2 regions of the Pseudonocardia tropica genome follow, and region 2 is predicted to be linked to the other one. Evidence: predicted binding sites of a transcription regulator. Region 2 holds the regulator's gene; the other holds the start of a gene.

Region 1 (7,327 bases), on a different contig from region 2:
CGGCGGGCGGCGAGCGCGGCGGCGAACATCCCGTCCGCGACGCCGATCTGGCACTCGGTCCCGGCGTGCAGCGCGACCTGGTCGATCAGCCGCTCCACCGCGGCGCGCTCCCCGCCGAACCAGCCGACCGGACCGCGTGCGGGCAGCACCAGCAGCCCCGGCCGCACCACCTCGACGCCGGGGGCGAGCGCCTCCACCGCGGCGGCGACCGGCTCGAACAGCCGGGCGTCGCGCCCCGGGTCGGGGGCGAGCACCACGAGCTCCGGGCACCGGGCCTGCGCCTCCCGGCGCCGCAGCCCCCGACGGACGCCGTGCCGGCGGGCCGTCGCCGAGCAGGCCAGGACCCGGTTGGCGTGCAGGACCGCGGCCGGCCGGTCCGCCGGGACGTGCGCGGCGCGGGCGGCGGCGGTGACCGGCCAGTCCGGGGACCAGACCGCCAGCACCCGCGGGTCGGGCTCCGCCCGCCCACCGCCGCCGCCCGTGTTCGCTCCGTCGTGCGGGCTCGTCCTGACACCCGCGCTCCCGCCGACGCCCGCGTCCGCTCCGCTGCCCGTCCCCGCCCTGACGCCCGTGCCCGTCACGCTGCCGCCTCCGTCGTACCGGGCGTGCTCATCCGGCCGCCCGGGCCACGGGTCGCGCGACCGGGACCTCGCCCACCGCGGCCGCGGAGACCGCGGGCACCGACGGCGCCGAGGCGATCGCGGGCACCGACGGGACCACGGGGACCGGGGGCGCCGCCGGGGCGGGGACGACCGTCCCGCCGGGGCCCGGGAGGAGCACCTCCACCCCCCACCCGGCCGGGCCGATCCCGCGCCCTTCCGCCCGGACCTCGACCCGCCGGGACCGCAGCCGCCCCGTCCCGCGGCCGACGCCCTCCCAGCGCGGACGGGTGCAGCACAGCCGCAGGTCGGCACCCGGCCACCCACCGAGCGCCAGCAGCACCGCGCCCCGCTGCCGGGCCCGCGCGGCGAGCCGCTGCCGGTCCCCGGCCCGCAGCCCGGCCCGTTCCGGACCGGCCACGACCACGAGGTCCAGTCCGTCCAGCAGCGCCGCGGTCACCCCGACCAGGTCCGCACCGGGGTCGGGGACCAGCGCCAGCCGGTCCAGCCGCACGCCCGCCTCGGCCGCGGCCGTCGCGCCGAGGCCGGGGCGGCCGACCACGCCCGCCCACGCGCCCTCCGCGGACGCGGCGGCCAGCAGCGCGAACAGCAGCGACCCCGCGCCGGACCCCACGCCCACCGCCACGGTGGACCCCCGCCGCAGGCCCCCGCCGGGCAGCAGACCGGCCAGCGGCCCCGGCACCGGCAGCAGGTCGGCCTCGGTCACCGGACGCGCCTCGACCGTCCCGGCGCTGCGGGCCGGGGGCTCCGGCTCCGGGCAGGGCCCCACGGGCCCCGGCCGGGACCGCTCCAGGCCCGCCCGGGTCTCCGTGCGACGCAGGACGTGCCGGGCCCGGGCGAGCCGCTCGGCGGCCGAGCCCGCCGGGGACCCCGGCCCCCCGGCCGGGCCCCGCGCCCCGGGCAGCGGCTCCCGCCCGCCCCCGGGGACACGCGACCCGGCCCCGACCACCGGCCCGGACCCCTCCGGACCGGTGTCGTCCCCGACGTCGACGCCGGCTCCCCCACCGGCACCGCCGACCACCCGGCCGACCGCCACCGCTCCCCCGACGACGACCGGCCCCTCGCCCGCACCGACGCGCACCGCAGTACCTCCCCGCCACACACCGCGCCACGACCGAACGGCCGCGACCTCGCCCGGCGCGCCGCGGGGAAGGCGACGCGTGCTCGAACTGACGTTCGAAGCATAGGGCCTGTGCCGCCGCTCCGCATCCCCCGGGTGGGGTGGTGACGACGACGGGGAGGACCGTCGCACGCACCCCCGACATTCTCGGCCGGAACACCCTCTGAGCTGCCCGAACGCCGACGGCCCGGGCCGCGCGAGGCGGTCCCGGGCCGTCGGGGTGGGGCGGTGGGTCAGTGGGCGAAGTGCCGTGTCCCGGTCAGGTACATCGGCACGCCCGCCTTCGCGCAGGCCGCGACGACCTCGTCGTCGCGGACCGAGCCGCCGGGCTGCACGACGGCGGCGACACCGGCGTCGAGCAGCACCTCCAGCCCGTCGGGGAAGGGGAAGAACGCGTCGGAGGCGGCGACCGAGCCGCGGGCGCGGTCCCCGGCCCGGGTCACGGCGAGCTTCGCCGCGTCGACCCGGTTGACCTGGCCCATGCCGACACCGACCGCGGCGCCGTCGCGGGCGAGCAGGATCGCGTTGGACTTCACCGCGCGGCAGGCGCGCCAGGCGAACGCGAGGTCGTCGAGCACCTCGGGGGCGACGGCGTCGCCGGTGACGAGCTTCCAGGCGGCCGGGTCGTCGCCGTCGGCGTCGACGAGGTCGCGCTGCTGCACCAGCAGCCCGCCGGAGATCGGACGGAGCTCGGTACCGGTGCGGGCGGCGCCGTCGGGGATACGCAGGACGCGGACGTTCTTCTTGCGCTGGAGCACCTCGAGGGCGCCGTCGGCGTAGCCGGGGGCCACGACGACCTCGGTGAAGATCTCGGCGACCTGCTCGGCCATCGCGACCGAGACCTCGCCGTTGACCGCGATGACCCCGCCGAACGCCGACACCGGGTCGGTGGCGTGCGCCTTGCGGTGGGCCTCGGCGACGTCGGCGCCGACCGCGATCCCGCACGGGTTGGCGTGCTTGATCACCGCGACCGTGGGGCGGTCGCCGTGGTCGTGCGCGGCGCGCCAGGCGGCGTCGGCGTCGACGTAGTTGTTGTAGGACATCTCCTTGCCGTGCAGCTGCTCGGCGCCGGCGAGGCCGGAACCGGTGCCGTCGGTGTAGAGCGCGGCGGCCTGGTGCGGGTTCTCGCCGTAGCGCAGCGGGCGCTCGCGGGTCCAGGTGGCGCCGACCCACTCGGCGGACACGTCGTCGTCGCCCGTGGGGAACTGCTCGCCCATCCAGGTCGCGACCGAGACGTCGTAGGCGGCGGTGTGCCGGTAGGCGTCGGCGGCCAGCCTGCGACGGTCCTCCACGACGAACCCGCCCGCGCCGACCTGTTCGAGCACCCAGGCGTAGCGCGACGGGTCGACGACGACCGCGACGCTCTCGTGGTTCTTCGCCGAGGCCCGCACCATCGCCGGGCCGCCGATGTCGATCTGCTCGACGGCCTCGTCGCGGCTCGCGCCGGACGCGACGGTCTCGCGGAACGGGTAGAGGTTGGACACCAGCAGGTCGAACGGCGCGATGTTCAGCTGCTCGAGCTGCGCGAGGTGCTCGGACTTGCGGGTGTCGGCGAGCAGCCCGGCGTGCACCCGCGGGTGCAGGGTCTTGACCCGGCCGTCGAAGCACTCGGGGAACCCGGTGACCTCCTCGACGGGGGTGACCGGGACGCCGGCGGCGGCGATCCGCTGTGCGGTGGAGCCGGTCGAGACGATCTCCACCCCGGCGGCGTGCAGCCCGGTGGCCAGGTCGAGGAGACCGGCCTTGTCGTAGACGCTGATCAGGGCCCGGCGTACCGGCCTGCGCTCACTCACTGTTCACCTCGTGGGGTTGGGCGGCGGCGGCGAACCGTCGCACGGTCGCGACCAGCAGCCGTCGTTCCTCGGTCTTGATGCGCTCGTGCAGGGAGGTCTCGTCGTCACCCGGGAGCACGGGGACCTCCGCCTGCGCGAGCACCGGTCCGGTGTCGAGCCCGGCGTCGACCTCGTGGACGGTCGCGCCGGTGACGGGCACCCGGGCGGCCAGCGCGTCCCGGACGGCGTGCGCGCCGGGGAACGCCGGCAGCAGCGCCGGGTGCGTGTTCAGCATCGGGCATCCGAGCGCGTCCAGGAAGGTGGGGGAGACGAGCTTCATGAACCCCGCCCCGACGACGAGGCCCGGCCGGTGCGCGAGGACGGCCGCGGCGAGCGCGGTGTTCCAGGCGTCGCGGTCGGGGTGGTCGGCGACCCGCTCGACGAAGGTGGGGACACCCGCGGTGCGGGCCCGGTCGAGAGCGGTGGCACCCGCGCGGTCGGCCCCGACGGCGACGACGGTGAACCCGGCGCCCGCGGTGTCGAGCAGTGCCTGCAGCAGGGTGCCGCTCCCGGAGACGAGGACGACCACCCGCAGCGCCCCGTGCCGCTCCTGCGCGCCCACCGTGTCCCTTCCTCGCCGGTCCGGGCCGCTCCACGGCCCCTGGCCAGGGTAGACGCGCCCTCCGACGACGACGGCGCCCGGTGCGGTGGCCCGGGTCACCCGGCCGGGGGCCGGGTCGTCGGGTCAGTCGTCCCGGGAGCGGTCGCGGGCGCGCGTGATGCGGTCGGCCCGGTCCTCGGCACGCCGGCCGGACGGGTGGGCCGCCCGACGGTCCCCGTCGTCCCCGTCGTCCCCGTGGTCCCCGTCGTCGCCGTGGTCCCCGTCGTCGCCGTGGTCCCCGTCGTCGCCGTGGTCCCCGTCGTCGCCGTGGTCATGGTCGGTGGCGTGGTCACGGTCGGTGGCGTCCTCGGCGGCGCGGCGTGCGGCCGGGCGACCGTCGGGCTCGGCGTCGGGGTAGGGGTAGAAGGTGTCGTGGTCCCCGTCGTCGTCCCACGCGGCGTCGGCACGGCGGGCGGGCGCCCCGGCGGTGCGACGGCGTTCGACCAGCTCCCCCACCGTCGACGCGCGACGGCGGGCCCGGGCGGCCCGGGCCCGGTCGACCGCGGTCCGCGACCGGTCGGTCCCGCCCATCGGGACGTGCCGGGCGAGCTCGGTCCCGGCGCAGGTCAGCACGGCCGGGATCCCGACCAGCAGCAGCGCGCAACCGAGGACCGCCCACGGGTGGAACGACACCGGGTCGTAGGGCCCGCCCGCGAGCGCACCCCCGGCGAGCGCCGCCGGCACGGCCGCCCCGACCGCGACGACCACGGCCGCCAGCGCCGGTGCCGCGACCCGGTCCACGACCGGCGCGTCCTCCCCCAGTGCCCGCCGGCAGGCGATCCCGCCGAGCACCCCCGCGGCGACGGGAAGCAGCACGACCAGCACCACGACCGTCGGGACGGTGGTGACGGGCAGGACCACCGCGGGCGGGAACGGCGGCAGCGGACCCGGCTCGACGCCGAACGGACCGGACCGGGCGATGCCGACCGACACCCCCGCGCCCAGCGCCCAGGACAGCGCCCCGATCAGTGCGTTCGGCAGGTACCCGATGCTCAGCACCAGCACCCCGACGCCCGCCCAGGCGCCGGGGGCGATGCGCTCGGCGGTGTCGGCGACGTCCGAGGCGCTCGCGAGCAGAGCCACGGTCAGGACGAGGGCGGCGACCAGCAGCAGCGCGGCGGCGGCGACCCGGGCCCCGGCCAGCGCCGCGCCGGGCCAACCCGCCAGCACCCGCTTCCAGGCCGCCGGCGCCCCGCAGGCGTGGACGACGCCGATCCCGGCGGCTGCCCCGGCCACCAGCCCGGCCCCGATCATCGACGCCCAGGGGGCGGTGACGGCCATGTCCCGCGGCAGCAGCGCCCCGGCGAGCACGGCGACCGCGGCGGCGGCCCCGGCCTGGGACGCGACGACGGCGCCCGCGTCGTGCCGGACCCGCCCGCCCAGGCGGAGCACCGCCCAGCGCGAGCAGAAGGCGACCAGCGCGACGACCACCAGCGTCGGCAGCAGCGGCAGCACCCCGAACGGGTGCCCGTCCACGGCGACCGGGATGAGGTGCGCGGCCAGCCACAGCGGGACGGCGGTGGCCAGGGCCCCGTCCGCGGTGACCGCGACGCCGCCGGTGCCGGTCAGCAGCGCCGCCACCGGGACGAGCATCGTGTACCCGGCGAGGACGGCGCCCATCGTGGCCACGAGCAGGATCCGCAGCCGGTCCAGCCCGGTGCCGGTCCCGGTACCGCGCGTCGGGGTCCGGGCGGGGCGGCGGCGGCGCCCCCGCTCCCGGTCCGCGACGGCGGTCGCGCGCCCACCGCGGGACCGCTCCGGTGCGGACCCGGTGGACCGGGCCCGGGAGGCCGGGCGACCGCGGGCGGGACGGGGCGGGGTGGTGCTCACCCGGTCAGCGTCGCAGCGAACGCGGCCCGGGAGGGGCAGGCACGCCGCGACGTGCCGGGGCCCACCGTTCCGGCCGGTCAGGCGGAGCCGTCACCGCCGGGCCGGAAGGTGCGGGTGGCCTCGTCCTCACCGGGCGCCGGGGACGCGGGGCGCTCGGCCTGCTCGCCGGGCGCCGGGGCGGAGCCGGGGATCGCGGAGGGGCGGGTGACACCCGCGTCGTCCCCGGTACCGCCCGCGCCCGCCGTGTAGGGGGTGGTCGCGGGCGGGGCCTGCTCGGCCCCCGGCGCGCCGGTCACCGCGGCGGCGCGGTCGCCGTAGGACACCCCGGAGAAGGCGCCGCCCGCGCCGGACGGCGTGTGCGGTGCCGCGTCGGCCTGCGGGGTGCGGCCGCCGACCGCGTGGCGGCCCGCGTCGTCGCCGGTCCGGTCCTGTGCACCGGGCACCTCGTGCGCGCCGTGGGCCCCGGACTGCCCCGGGAACTGCCCGGCGGCGGGCTGCGACGCGGCGGGCACCGCACCGGGGGCGCCGTACACGGCGGCTCCGGCGTGGTCCGCACCGGGCTGCACCGCACCGGACTGCGCCACGGACTGCGCCGCACCGTGGGCGGCGCCGTACTGGCCCGCTCCGTACTGACCGGCGCCGTACTGGCCGGCGTTCGGCTGGGCGACACCGTGCTGCCCCGCGCCGTGCTGCCCCGCGACGTGCTGTCCCGCGCCGTACTGGCCCGCGCCCGGCTGGCCGGGGGCGTACGGGGCCGCGCCGGGCTGGGCGGCGTAGGGGCTCGCGCCGTACTGGCCCGAGGCGTAGGGGTCCGCACCGTAGGGCGCCGCACCGGAGGCCGCGCCGTACGGGGCCGCGGCACCCGGCTGGCCCGCGCCGTAGGGCTGCGGCGGCATCCAGTGCGGCTGCTGGCCCGGCGCGACCTGGCCGGGGCCCCAGCCGGGCTGCCCGACGTGCGACGGGCGCTGTGCCCGCGGCGCGGGGGCGGAGACGACGCCGGACAGGAGGAGCTGGGCGTAGAGCAGCGCGGCGGCGGCGAACAGCGCGACCACGAAGACGACCCAGCCGAGCGTGCCGCCGACCGACCCGGTGCCGGTGCCGGCCAGGAGCAGCAGCATCGTCAGCGCGCCCGTCGTCGACAGGACCACACCCGCGACCAGAATGCGCCCGGTGCCGGGCAGCAGGGTGAGGGCACCCGCGACGCCACCGGCGAGGACCATCGCGACCGGGAACAGCCCGGTCGTGACGTCGAAGAAGGTCAGGACCAGCGCCAGCAGGGCCAGCACCGCCCCCGCCAGGACGGCGATCCGCACCGTCGGAGCGG
Region 2 (7,327 bases):
AGGCGCTCGCCCGGCTCGACCCGGACGGCGCCGCCGCCCTCTGGGCGTCCGGCCGCGCGCCGTGGCAGGTGCTGGCCGGTGCCGCGCGCGGGCGGGCCTGGACGGCGGCGCACCGGCACACCTCGATGCCCTACGGCGTCGCCTACCACGTGGCGCTGTGGGAACCGGCGTGAGCGCCCCTCCGTCGACGGCACCGCCGCTGGTGGTCGTGGTCGGGCCGACCGCGACCGGCAAGTCGGACCTGGGGTGCGAGCTGGCGCTGGCGCTGGACGGGGAGGTCGTCAACGCCGACGCGATGCAGCTCTACCGCGGCCTGGACGTCGGCACCGCGAAGCTCGCCCCGCACGAGCGGCGCGGCGTCGTCCACCACCAGCTCGACGTCCTCGACGTCACCGAGACCGCCTCGGTCGCGGCCTACCAGCGCGCGGCCCGCGCCGTGATCGAGGAGCTGCGCGCCGCCGGACGCACCCCGGTGCTCGTCGGCGGCTCGGGGCTCTACGTGCAGGCCGTGCTGGACGAGCTGGAGTTCCCCGGCACCGACCCGCAGCTGCGCGCCGCGCTGGAGGCCGAGCTGGAACGCGACGGGTCCGGCGCGCTGCACGCCCGCCTCGCCGCGGTCGACCCGGTCGCCGCGGAGCAGGTGCTGCCCTCGAACGGGCGGCGGATCGTCCGCGCGCTCGAGGTGATCGCGCTGACCGGCCGGCCGTTCCGGGCGACGCTGCCCGGCGCGGGCACCCCCCGCTACGACGCCGTGCTGCTCGGCGTGGACCGCGACGTCGCCGAGCTCGACGAGCGGGTCGCGCTGCGGGTGGACCGGATGCTCGACGACGGTCTGGTCGACGAGACCCGCGCCCTGCTCCGCCACGGGCTGGCGCAGGGCCGCACCGCGTCCCGCGCGCTGGGCTACCGGCAGGTGATCGAGGCCCTCGACCGCGACCCCGCCCACCCCGACCTCGCCGGCGTCCGGGAGGAGACCGTCCGGGCGACCCGGCGGTTCGTGCGCCGCCAGCGCTCCTGGTTCCGCCGCGACCGCCGCATCCACTGGCTCGACGGCGCCGACCCGGACCTGGTGGCCTCGGCGCGCGCGGTGCTCGCTCGTAGGCTGGTGGCATGACCGGCGGTATCGCGTTCAGCAAGGGGCACGGCACGCAGAACGACTTCGTGGTGCTGCCCGACCCGGACGCCGCGCTCGACCTCACCCCGGCCCGCGTCGCCGCGCTGTGCGACCGCCGCCGCGGCCTCGGCGCGGACGGCGTGCTGCGGGTCGTGCGCTGGGCGAAGCTCGCCGGGGAGCCCGGCGTCGGTGAGCCCGCCGACGGCGTCGAGTGGTTCATGGACTACCGCAACGCCGACGGCTCGCTCGCCGAGATGTGCGGCAACGGCCTGCGCGTGTTCGCCCGCTACCTGCACGAGCGCGGCTGGGCCACCGGCGGCCCGGTCGGCACCCGCAACGGGGTGCTCGACACCGCCGTCGGGCCGGACGGGGTCTCGGTCGGGCTCGGGACGGTCGGCGTCGGCCCGGCGTCGGTCGCCACCGGCGGCGACGCGCGTTTCGACGGCATCGCCCTCGACGTCGGCAACCCGCACCTGGCCTGCGTCACCGCGGCCGACCCGGACACCCTCGACCTGACCCGCGCGCCCTCGTTCGACCCGGCGCTGTTCCCGAACGGGGTGAACGTCGAGTTCCTGACCCCGCTGGACGGTCCCGCCGACGGCGGCCGCATCCGGATGCGGGTGCACGAGCGCGGCGTGGGGGAGACCCGCTCGTGCGGCACCGGGACCGTCGCCGCCGCCGTCGCCGCGCTGCGGCACGCCGGGCACTCCGCAGGCGACGTGCAGGTCACCGTCCCGGGCGGGCTGCTGCGGGTGACGGTGGAGGCGGGTACCGACGAGCGGACCGGGCCCACGACGCTGCACGGCCCGGCCGTGCTGCTCGCGTCCGGGGAGCTGGACCGCGCGTGGTGGGACGCGCCCGCCTGAGCGTCGCGAATCCGGGCGGACACGGGCCCCGCGACGTGGGAGGATGGAGCACAAGATGACTGATGCCCACACGCACCCCTCCGTGACCCCCTCCACGTCGAACCCGGTTCCGACGGGTGGCGAGCTCGACCTGGAGGAGCGCACGTCGCTGCGCCGGATCCACGGGCTGTCCACCGAGCTCACCGACATCACCGAGGTCGAGTACCGCAAGCTCCAGCTGGAGCGGGTCGTGCTCGTCGGCGTCTGGACCGAGGGCACGGCCGAGCAGGCCGAGAACTCGATGACCGAGCTGGCCCGCCTCGCCGAGACCGCCGGTTCCGAGGTGACGGACGGCCTCGTCCAGCGCCGCTCCAGCCCGGACCCGGCCACGTTCATCGGCTCCGGCAAGGTCGAGGAGCTGCTCGGGACCGTCCGCGCCACCGGGGCCGACACCGTGATCTGCGACGGCGAGCTGTCCCCCGGCCAGCTCCGCCAGCTGGAGGAGCGGCTCAAGGTCAAGGTCATCGACCGGACCGCGCTGATCCTCGACATCTTCGCCCAGCACGCCCGTTCCCGGGACGGCAAGGCCCAGGTCGAGCTCGCGCAGCTGTCCTACCTGCTGCCGCGGCTGCGCGGCTGGGGTGAGGCGCTGTCCCGGCAGGTCGGTGGCCGTGCCGCGGGCGGTGTCGGTATCGGTGGCCGTGGTCCCGGTGAGACGAAGATCGAGCTGGACCGGCGCCGGATCCGTGCGCGCATGTCGAAGCTGCGCCGTGAGATCGGTGCCATGCGCCAGGTCCGCGAGACCCAGCGCGGCAGCCGTCGCCGCAACGAGATCCCCTCGGTCGCGATCGTCGGCTACACCAACGCGGGCAAGTCGAGCCTGCTCAACCAGCTCACCGACGCCGGGGTGCTGGTGCAGGACGCGCTGTTCGCGACGCTGGACCCGACCACCCGCAAGGCGCAGACGCCCGACGGGCACGACTACACCCTCACCGACACCGTCGGGTTCGTGCGGCACCTGCCGCACCAGCTCGTCGAGGCGTTCCGCTCCACGCTGGAGGAGGCCGCCCGGGCCGACCTGCTGGTGCACGTCGTCGACGGGTCCGACCCGCTGCCCGACGACCAGATCGCCGCGGTCCGCCAGGTGCTCGTCGAGGTCGGGGAGGCCGCGGGCGACACGATGCCGCCCGAGCTGCTCGTGATCAACAAGACCGACGCGGCCGGTGACCTCGCGCTGGCCCGGCTGCGGCACGCCCAGCCGGACGCGGTGTTCGTCTCCGCGCACAGCGGCGCCGGGATCCCGCAGCTCCGGGAGCGCATCGCCGAGCGCCTGCCGCGCCCGGAGTACGAGGTCGACCTCCTGCTGCCCTACACCGAGGGTGCGCTGGTCGCGCGGCTGCACGACGACGGCGAGATCCTCGCCGAGTCCCACACCGCCGACGGCACCCGGATCCGGGCGCGGGTGAAGCCCGAGCTGGGCACCGCGGTGCTGCCGTTCGCGGTGGCGGGCTCGGCCCTGCCGACCGGGACCGGCACCGACCTGCCGGCGACGGCGGCGGGCCACTGAGGGTCGGGCTCGCGGCCGCGGCCCTCGGCCTCACCGGGGTCCTGACGGGCGCGGCCGTGCCGCCCCCGGCGGCGCAGCCGGTCTGCACGGTCGACGACCCGCGGCTCGCGGAGCTGTCCGGGCTGGTCGCCGAGGGCCGGCCCGGCGCGGACCCGCAGCGCTACCACGCCGTCGTCGACGGCGGCGGGACCGCGCGGGCGTTCACCCTGGACCCGGCCGGCTGCGCGGTCACCGGCACCCGGCAGGCCGACGTCCCGGTGACCGACGTCGAGGACCTCGGCCTCGGACCGGGCGGGGATCTGTGGCTCGCCGACACCGGCGACAACAGGGCGCAGCGCGGGTCGGTCCGGCTCGTCGTGCTGCCCCCGGCCGGGCCGCCACGGGTGCACGACCTCGTCTACCCCGACGGTCCGCGCGACGTCGAGACACTGCTGGTCGGCGACGACGGCGTGCCCCTGCTGGTCGACAAGGCCACCGGTGCCGCCGGGGTCTACCGGCCCGCCGCGGCGCTGCGCGACGGCGGGGACCCCGTGGAGCTGCGCCGGGTGGCACAGGTCGTGCTGCCCTGGTCCGGCACCGGCGGCGGGCCGCTCGGGCCCGCCGGGTCGCGCACGGTCACCGGCGGCGGGGTCTCACCGCCCGAGGCCGGGGGCGGGCGCGCCGCCGTGCTGCGGACCTACACCGACGCCTGGGTGTTCCCGCTGCCCGCCGGCGGACCGGCGACGGCCGACGCGCTGGTCGCGGCCCTGGACGGGGCGCCGCTGCCGGTGCCGTTGCCGGGGGAGGCCCAGGGTGAGGCGGTCGCCCCGGACGGCCGGGGCGCGCTGCACTCCGGGAGCGAGGCGCGGGGCCCGACCGCGGCGGCGATCACGGTCGTCCCGGGCGCGGTGACCGCGGCGACCGTTCCGCAGGCACCGGTCGTGCCCCAGCCCGCCGAGGTGCCGGAGTACCGCACGTACCCGTCGTGGCTGCCCGCCGCGGGCGGGGCCGCGGCGCTCGGGGCGCTGCTAGTCGCCGGCGCCGTCGCGATGTCCCTGCACGGACGGCGCCGCCGGTCCCGCTGACCGCGGGACCGGGCGCCGCCCGAGGCGGTCAGAGGCGGCGCAGGACCGCCACGACGCGGCCCAGGATCGACGCGTCGTCACCCGGGATCGGGTCGTAGGCGTCGTTCGCGGGCATCAGCCAGATGTGCCCGTCCTTGCGGCGGAACGTCTTCACGGTCGCCTCGCCGTCGATCATCGCGGCCACGACCTCGCCCTGCTCGGCCACCGGCTGCTGGCGCACGACGACCCAGTCGCCGTCGGTGATCGCGGCGTCGACCATCGAGTCGCCCTTGACGTTGAGCAGGAACAGCGTGCCCTCGCCGACGATCTCGCGCGGCAGCGGGAAGACGTCCTGCACGGCCTGCTCGGCCAGGATCGGGCCACCGGCGGCGATGTCGCCGATGAGCGGCACGAACGCCGGCGCCGGCCGCGCGGAACGCAGGTCGGCGGTGTCGGTGTCGGAGTCCGCACCGTCGGTACCGGCGATCTGCTCCGGGCTGCGGACGTCGACCGCGCGGGTGCGGTTCGGGTCGCGCCGGAGGAAGCCCTTGCGCTCCAGGGTGCGGAGCTGGTGGTGCACCGACGAGGTGGACGTGAGGCCCACCGCGTCACCGATCTCGCGGACGCTGGGCGGGTAGCCGTACCGGTCCACCCAGTCCCGGATGACGGCCAGGACCTTCTTCTGTCGCGGGGTCAGGCCGCGGGTGTCGGCCGCGGGCTCGGGGAACTCCCGGACCTTCGCGGATCCCCGGTCCTCGGCGGTGCCGGTCACGCCGGGACCACCGTGTCCGGTGTCGTCCGCTGCCATCGCATTCGCCTCCTCGGGGTACCTACGACGACGACCCTAGCCGCCGCGGGCCCGTTCGCCAAACATGCGTTCGAAGTCGCCCGGGGCGTGTCGTGGATTCCGTCGGGCCGCGGTGGTACAACATCGCACAGGCGTTCGATCGAACACCGGTTCGATCGAACGCGGTCCGCGTCGCCGTCCGGCCGCGCGGGGGCGACCGGCAGCGGGAACGGCAGCGGGGGTGGCGATCGTGGGTACGGCGGTCATCGAGGACGTGACGGTCACCGGGCGGGTCCCGGTGCGCACCACGGCCGGCAGGGTGCGGGCCGTCCCGGCGCCGGGTGTCGTGCGCCGTGCGGTGGCGGCGTCGGGCGTCCTGCTCGCCTCGGCGGCCGCGGTCGTCGTGCTCGGGGTCCTCGCCGAGGTCGCCGACGTCGCGGTCGCCACCCACGGCCCGGTCGGGTCGTCCGCGGTCGGCGCGCCACGCTGAGAACGCCCCCGGCACGGTCGATGAGCTGCGGGAACGCGGTCGTTGTCGGTGCCGGGTGCTACACCGCTCGTACGCCCGTTCGACCGGGCTCGGGGAAGGGCCGGTCGGGAGCGGGGGAGAGGAGACCGCCCGGGGGACGGGCGGTCCGACGGCAGGAGGAACCATGCGAGAGCTCGACGAGCGGATCCGCGAGCACGGAGCGGTCGGCTGCCTGACCGGCGCCCCGGCGCCCGGCACCCCCACCTTGCGCGCCCGGCGCGCCGCCCGGGAGCGGGTGCGGACCGCCGACGCTCGCGCCGGTGCGTCGGCGGCCGGCTCGTCGGCCGCCGCGCGCGCGGCCCACCGGTGGGCCGCCCACGGTGCGCACGAGCGCGCACTGACCGAGTCGGTCGCCCGTCATCCCGCGACCCGTTCCCGGCGCGCCTCGGGGTCCGGTGCCTCGGGGTCCGGTCCCGCCGGCGGTCCGAACGTCGCGGTCCGGACGCCTCGGTGCACCACCCCGGCCCCGGGGTCGACGGCGACCCCGGCGCGGCCCGCGGCGCCGCCCCGTCCTCGGTCGGTGGCCGAGCCGGCACCGCGCACCGTCGGTCCGTCGGCCCGGCGCTGCCTGGTCCCGGCGCGCCCGCGCCCGGCCCGCAGCCGGGTCCGCGGGCGCCTGGAGCGGGTCCTCGCCGGGGTCGCGGCCCTGCTGTGCGCGACGACCGCGGTGGTGGCACTCGGGCTGCTGGGCGACGCGGCGGCGGGCTGGAACGCTCCCGCGGCCGCCGTGCCGTCGGTCGGTGCCGTGCGCTGACGTCGTCCTGCGCCGCGGATCGCAGCGCGGTGCCCGGTGGTGACGGTGCGGAGCGACGGACGCCGTGCCGGCGTCGCACCGGGTGACGGCGTGTGCGAGGACGGCGTGCGGGTGTCGGGACGCGGTCGCCGGGATGTCGCCGGAGGGGTCGGCGACGTGCCGCCGGGCGCGTCCGCCGGGCGTGTCCCCGCATCGGGTGGCCGCCGGTCGCGGTCGCTGCGGCCCGACGGACGGCGCCGTCCACGGCGTTCCTCGGCGCCACCAGCGCCGATGTCCCACTCCATGATCGTCGGTGACGGACCGGTCGCGGAACGTGGTGTGCCAGGCTCGGATCCCGATCGGGCGATGCTCGGCGTGGCACCGGGCCCGGGATGGCGTACCCCTAGATGTAGGGGTTACATTGGTGTCGTTCCGCCACTGGTTGGGGGGACGGATCGCTGCGGAGAGTCTCCGGAACGTCACGGAAGAGGGGTGTGAGCGTCCATGCGCTGCCCGTTCTGCCGACACCCGGACTCCCGCGTGATCGACTCCCGGACCGCCGACGACGGGACCTGCACCCGCCGGCGCCGGTCCTGCACCTCGTGCGGACGACGGTTCACCACGGTCGAGGAGGCCGTGCTGGCCGTCGTCAAGCGCAGCGGGGTGACCGAGCCCTTCAGTCGGCAGAAGGTCGTCGGCGGGGTTCGGC

The links. The regulator LexA, encoded in region 2, represses DNA repair genes until DNA is damaged. The targets are predictions, from matches to a motif close to CGAACACGTGTTCG.
Region 1: imuA' (DnaE2-dependent mutagenesis accessory factor ImuA') is a predicted target of LexA. The motif match lies at 1,786-1,799, and genes of this name have one in related genera.

What each region holds. Positions count from the first base shown of each region.
Region 1 is NZ_JBEDNP010000008.1:133,643-140,969, forward strand. It holds partial or broken gene WHI96_RS15090 (DNA polymerase Y family protein) at 1-443, opposite strand, end outside; gene imuA' (DnaE2-dependent mutagenesis accessory factor ImuA') at 610-1,701, opposite strand; gene purH (bifunctional phosphoribosylaminoimidazolecarboxamide formyltransferase/IMP cyclohydrolase) at 1,974-3,533, opposite strand; gene purN (phosphoribosylglycinamide formyltransferase) at 3,526-4,134, opposite strand; gene WHI96_RS15110 (cell division protein PerM) at 4,258-6,003, opposite strand; gene WHI96_RS15115 (DUF5336 domain-containing protein) at 6,081-7,327, opposite strand, start outside.
Region 2 is NZ_JBEDNP010000014.1:114,869-122,195, reverse strand. It holds gene WHI96_RS21640 (class III extradiol ring-cleavage dioxygenase family protein) at 1-173, shown strand, start outside; gene miaA (tRNA (adenosine(37)-N6)-dimethylallyltransferase MiaA) at 170-1,114, shown strand; gene dapF (diaminopimelate epimerase) at 1,111-1,980, shown strand; gene hflX (GTPase HflX) at 2,036-3,526, shown strand; gene WHI96_RS21620 (hypothetical protein) at 3,583-4,590, shown strand; gene lexA (transcriptional repressor LexA) at 4,619-5,377, opposite strand; gene WHI96_RS21610 (hypothetical protein) at 5,607-5,846, shown strand; gene WHI96_RS21605 (hypothetical protein) at 6,010-6,639, shown strand; gene nrdR (transcriptional regulator NrdR) at 7,123-7,327, shown strand, end outside.